Methylovirgula sp. 4M-Z18: one gene and its partner. Each later gene encodes a partner of the first gene's protein in a complex. Links are inferred from orthologs where the notes say so. Each region holds a gene or a part of one and is shown in the gene's direction. Other genes may lie near its edges.

Evidence for each region. The genes of interacting proteins can lie anywhere in the genome.
Region 2: the proteins of V9T28_RS01040 (region 1) and accD are in contact, whole or in part, in a solved structure (PDB 8UXZ), measured with the Escherichia coli proteins. The link is inferred for Methylovirgula sp. 4M-Z18 from one-to-one orthologs.

The regions. Positions count from the first base shown.
Region 1 is NZ_CP149574.1:243,133-245,971, reverse strand. The notes cover bases 61-2,827. They hold V9T28_RS01040 (acetyl-CoA carboxylase carboxyltransferase subunit alpha), read left to right. Parts: upstream 61-852; coding sequence 853-1,803; downstream 1,804-2,827. Other genes in these bases: V9T28_RS01035 (L,D-transpeptidase family protein), read left to right, coding at 2,023-2,827; V9T28_RS01045 (protein meaA), read left to right, coding at 61-688. In the rest of the region: more of V9T28_RS01045, read left to right, coding at 1-60; more of V9T28_RS01035, read left to right, coding at 2,828-2,839. UniProt on the Escherichia coli protein: Component of the acetyl coenzyme A carboxylase (ACC) complex. First, biotin carboxylase catalyzes the carboxylation of biotin on its carrier protein (BCCP) and then the CO(2) group is transferred by the carboxyltransferase to acetyl-CoA to form malonyl-CoA.
Region 2 is NZ_CP149574.1:957,942-960,988, forward strand. The notes cover bases 73-3,047. They hold accD (acetyl-CoA carboxylase, carboxyltransferase subunit beta), read left to right. Parts: upstream 73-1,114; coding sequence 1,115-1,981; downstream 1,982-3,047. Other genes in these bases: trpB (tryptophan synthase subunit beta), read left to right, coding at 73-261; trpA (tryptophan synthase subunit alpha), read left to right, coding at 263-1,102; V9T28_RS04400 (bifunctional folylpolyglutamate synthase/dihydrofolate synthase), read left to right, coding at 2,000-3,047. In the rest of the region: more of trpB, read left to right, coding at 1-72.

The DNA.
Region 1 (2,839 bases):
AGCCGAGCAGATCGCGCGGCTCGACGACTGGCGCAAAGCGCGCGACCAGGCGGCGGTGAGCGCGGCGCTCGCCGATCTGCGCGACGCGGCGCGCTCCAACCGCAACATCATGGAGCCGTCGATTGCGGCGGCCAAAGCCGGCGTCACCACCGGCGAGTGGGGCGCCGTGCTGCGCGATGTGTTCGGCGAGTTCCGCGCGCCGACCGGCGTCGGCCGCAGCGCGCGGCAGGTGGCGGACGGCCTCGACGATGTGCGCGCCGAAGTCGAGCGCGTCTCGAAGAAGCTAGGCCGCCGCGTGAAGTTTCTCGTCGGCAAGCCCGGCCTCGACGGCCATTCCAACGGAGCCGAGCAGATCGCCGTGCGCGCCCGCGACGCGGGCATGGAAGTCGTCTATGAAGGCATCCGCCTCACCCCGGCGGAAATCGTCAACGCGGCGCTGGAAGAAGGCGTGCATTGCGTCGGCCTGTCGATTCTGTCGGGCTCGCACGTGCCGCTCGTCAAAGACGTGATGGCGCGGATGAAGGCTGAAGGACTCGACGACGTGCCCGTGGTAATCGGCGGCATCATTCCGCCGGAGGATGCGAAAGTGTTGAAGGAAGCCGGCGTCGCGGCAGTCTACACACCGAAGGATTATGAATTGAACACGATCATGGCGGATATCGTGCGGATCGTGGAGGCGCGAGCTTGATGCGCGTCCAGCAAATCCGAGGCATTTTTCATGTCCACGCGGGCGGCTTGCTTGCAGAGTCCGACACGGATTCATGTCAAACATTCCGCCTTGACTTCCCGCACTCAACTCGCCAGTTAGAGGCCTCTTTCCGGCCGTTCTGGTCATTCATTTAAAGGCGTTGCATGCCCTCTTATCTCGATTTTGAACGGCCCATTGCGGAGCTGGATGCGAAAGTCGATGAATTGCGCGCCGTTGCGGCCAAGGGCGGGGCGGTCGGGATCGGGGAGGAACTGACCCGGCTCGAAGCGAAAAACGCCAAGGCCCTCAAGGACCTCTATGCCCAGCTCACCCCCTGGCAGAAGACGCAAGTTGCCCGCCACCCGGAGCGGCCGCATTTCACCAATTACCTTGCCCGCCTGATCAGCGATTTCACCCCGCTCGCCGGCGACCGTGCCTTTGCCGAGGACGAGGCGGTGATCGGCGGCTTCGGCCGGTTCGCGGGTCAATCGGTCTGCGTGATCGGCCAGGAGAAGGGCCACGACACCGAAAGCCGCCTGCGGCACAATTTCGGCATGGCCCGGCCGGAGGGCTACCGCAAGGCTATCCGCTTGATGGAACTCGCCAATCGGTTCGGCATTCCGGTTCTCTCCTTCGTCGACACAGCGGGCGCCTTCCCGGGTGTCGATGCCGAGGAGCGCGGCCAGGCCGAGGCGATCGCCCGCTCCATCGACGCCTGTCTGATGCTGGACGTGCCCAATGTCGCGGTGGTGATCGGCGAAGGCGGCTCGGGCGGCGCCATCGCCATCGCAAGCTGCAACAAGGTGCTGATGCTGGAACACGCCATCTACACGGTGGCATCGCCCGAGGCCTCGGCCTCGATCCTGTGGCGCGATTCCGCCCGGGCCCAGGACGCCGCGACCAATATGAAGATCACCGCCCAGGACCTTTTGAAATTCGGCATCATCGACGCCATCATCCCGGAGCCGATCGGCGGCGCGCACCGCGATCCCGAGGCCATGCTGGCCGCAACCGGCAAGGCGATTTCGGGCGCTTTCGCCGATCTTGCCCATCTCCCGCCCGCAGAATTGCGCGAAGCGCGGGCCGAGAAATTCCTGAAAATGGGCAGAAAATAGGCAGTCTGGCCTTTGCCGAAGACATCCGCCGCAAAATCGTCTAAATTAACGATAAGTAGAGTGTGGGGCTTTACGCGATCCCTTAACGGTTTGTTCACCGTGCCGCCAAATTGAGTCCGGCCGCAGTAAGGGCTGCGTAACCATGTGAGCTATAAATCATAACGAGATGTCCGGCCCGATGCTGGGCACGGACAATAAGAGCTTGGGATTTATAAAGTCATGCGGACATCCAACCTTTTGCGGACGCTCGGTGGTCTTCTCGTCGCTGTGTCCCTTTCGGCGCTTGTTGCCGGTTGCGACGATGACGATGTGAATGGGCGCGCCTATAAAGCGATCTCGCCCGAAACCCTGCAGCTCATGTCCGAAAAAGGCACGAACCAGAACGCCCCCGTGCTGATCCGCACCTATAAGCAGGAAGCGGAGTTCGAAATCTGGAAGATGAAATCGGACGGGCAATATACGCTGTTGAAGACCTATCCAATGTGCCGCTGGTCCGGCCAGCTCGGTCCCAAGACCCGCGAGGGCGACCGTCAGGTGCCGGAAGGCTTCTATACGATCACCCCTGGGCAGATGAACCCCAATTCCAATTACTACCTGTCGTTCAACGTCGGCTACCCCAATGCCTATGACCGGGCGCACGGCGCCTCGGGCGGCCTGATCATGGTGCACGGCGCCTGCTCCTCGGCGGGCTGCTTCTCGATGACCGACCGGCAGATCGGCGAGATTTACGCCATCGTGCGCGAGGGCTTCAACGGCGGCCAGAAAGCCGTGCAGATGCAATCCTATCCGTTCCACATGTCGGCGGAAAATCTGGCCAAGCACCGTAGCGATCCGAATATCGCCTTCTGGAAGCAGCTCAAGAACGGCAGCGACCATTTTGAGGTGACGAAGCAGGAGCCGAGCGTCGGCGTCTGCGGCAAGCATTACGTCTTCGACGCGACCCCGGCCGGCGGCATGGACGCCAGTAGCCCCTGCCCGGACTTGAGGACCAATGAAGAAGAGGAAGCAGCGGTTGCCGCCAAGGCCACGCGCGACG
Region 2 (3,047 bases), 710 kb from region 1 along the record:
GGCGTCGGCCCCGAACATTCCTGGCTGCGCGACATCGGCCGCGTCACCTACCTGTCGGCGACCGACAAGGAGGCGATTGAGGCGTTCCAAACGTGCTGCCGGCTCGAAGGCATCATTCCGGCGCTCGAATCCTCCCATGCCCTGGCCAAGGTCATCGAACTCGCGCCCAAAATGCCAAAGGATCATTTGATGGTGGTGAACATGTCGGGCCGCGGCGACAAGGATATGGCCAGCGTCGCCGAATATTTGGGAGGCCTGTGAAATGAGCACCCGCATCGACCAGAAATTCGCCGCCTGCGCGGCCGAGGGCCGTGCCGCGCTCGTGACATTTATCATGGCCGGCGACCCCGACATGGCGACGTCGCTCGAGATCCTGAAGGCGCTGCCGCCGGCGGGAGCCGACGTGCTCGAAATCGGCATGCCGTTCACCGATCCGATGGCCGACGGGCCGAGCATTCAGGCGGCCGGCCTGCGCGCGCTGAAAAGCGGGGCGACGCTGAACAAGACGCTCGCCATGGTCAAGTCCTTCCGCGCCGGCGACGCGACGACGCCGGTCGTGCTGATGGGCTATTACAACCCGATCTACATCCATGGCGTCGAGCGCTTTCTCGCCGACGCGAAGGAGGCCGGTGTCGACGGTTTGATCGTCGTCGACCTGCCGCCGGAAGAGGATGCGGAATTGTGCCTGCCGGCGCGCGCCGCAGGCCTCAATTTCATCCGCCTCGCGACGCCGACCTCGGACGACAAGCGGCTGCCCAAACTGCTGCCGAACACATCGGGCTTCGTCTATTATGTGTCGATCACCGGCATCACCGGCGCGGCGGCGCCCGATTACTCGAAAGTCGCTACGGCCGTCACTCGCATCAAGACACATACGGACTTGCCGGTTGCAGTCGGTTTCGGCGTGAAGAACGCCGACAGCGCTGCAGCTATCGCGCGTCATGCCGATGGTGTCGTGGTCGGCACTGCGCTCGTCGACGCCTTGAAAAATTCGCTCGACACCCAAAATCAAGCGACGGACAAGACCGTTGCCGCGGTTGCCGATCTCGTCTCGACGATCGCTGGCGGCGTGCGTTCGGCCCGCCGCGCGGCTGCAGAATAGTAGGATGAAGCGATGAACTGGATTGCCAATGTCGTTCCGCCGCGGATCCGCTCGTTCCTGAGCCGGCGCGAGACGCCGGAAAATCTCTGGGTGAAATGCCCCGACAGCGGCGAGATGGTGTTTCACAAGGACCTGGAAGCCAATCTCTTCGTCGTGCCGGGCTCCGGCTATCATTTCAAGATGGGCGCCAAGGCGCGCTTTGCCTCGATGTTCGACGGCGGCACGTGGGAAGAGATTCCGCTCCGCGAGACCTTGGCCGATCCGCTGAAATTCCGCGACGCCAAGCGCTATAGCGACAAGATCAAGGAAGCGCGTGCGAATACCGGCTTGCAGGATTCGGTGCTGGTCGGTTACGGCCAGCTCGAAGGTGAGAATATCACCATGGCCGTTCATGATTTCGGCTTCATCGCCGGATCGCTGGGCATGGCGGCGGGCGAGGCGGTCGTCACCGGGCTGGAAACAGCCGTGCAGCGCCGTACGCCCTTCGTGCTGTTTGCCGCCTCGGGCGGCGCGCGCATGCAGGAAGGCATGTTCTCGTTGATGCAGATGCCGCGCACCGTCGTCGCGGTGCAGCGCCTGCGCGCCGCAAAACTGCCTTACATCGTCGTTCTCACCGATCCGACCACGGGCGGCGTCACGGCGTCTTACGCGATGCTGGGCGATGTGCACATTGCCGAGCCCGGCGCGCTCATCGGCTTTGCCGGCCAGCGCGTAATCGAGCAGACGGTGCGCGAAAAATTGCCGGACGGATTCCAGCGCGCCGAATATCTGAGGGATCACGGCATGGTGGATCTGGTCGTGCCGCGCAAGGAAATGCGCGCGACGGTCGCGCGGCTTTGCGCTGTCCTGATGCGCGTGCCGGCCAAGGAAGCGGCGTAACCTTATTTGACCCGGATCATGACGCATCGCGATACGGTCCTCGACCGCTTCTTGCCATTGCATCCGAAGCGGATCGATCTGTCGCTCGACCGTGTCACGCGGCTGCTCGCGCGGCTTGGATCGCCGGAATTGCATTTGCCGCCGCTCATCCATGTCACCGGCACCAATGGCAAAGGTTCGACCATCGCCTTCATGCGCGCGATGCTGGAAGCCGCTGGTAAGTCGGTCCATGTCTATACGTCGCCGCATCTGGTGCGCTTTCACGAGCGCATCCGTTTGGGCGAAAACGGCGGCGGCAAGCTGGTCGACGATGCGCGCCTTCTGCACGCGTTCGAGCGGTGCGAGGCGGCGAACGAAGGGGCGCCGATCTCTTTGTTCGAGATCACGACAGCCGCTGCGCTGCTGCTGTTCAGTGAAGCGCCTGCCGATTACCTGCTGCTGGAAGTCGGGCTCGGCGGCACACTCGATGCGACCAATGTGATCGCCAAGCCGCTCGCCTCCGTCATCACGCCGATTTCCCTCGACCATGCCGATTATCTCGGCGGCACGGTCGAGCAGATTGCCGCGCAAAAGGCCGGCATCATCAAGCGCGGCCGGCCGGTGATTATCGGCCGGCAAGGGCCGGAGGCAGGAGCCGTGCTGGAGCAGGTGGCGGAGACGTTGCGCGCGCCGGCGCATATCTGGGCGCAGGATTTCATGGCGCGCGCCGAGAATGGCCGGCTGGTCTATGAGGACGAGCGCGGCCTGTTGGATTTGCCCTTGCCGCGCCTCGCGGGTCGGCACCAGCACATCAATGCGGCGACCGCCATTGCGGCGTTGCGCGCCAGCGTGCCGGAGGTTGAGCCAAAGCATATCGAGGCCGGCCTTTTGCGCGTCGAATGGCCGGCGCGATTGCAGCGGCTGGCGCGCGGCGCCTTGATCGGCCTTGCGCCGGACGGCGCCGAGATTTGGCTCGACGGCGGCCACAACGAGGATGGCGCCCGCGTTCTCTCCGAGGCGATGGCCGATCTTGAGGACAGGCACGCGCGTCTGCTCGTCATGATTTGCGGCATGCTGACGACCAAGG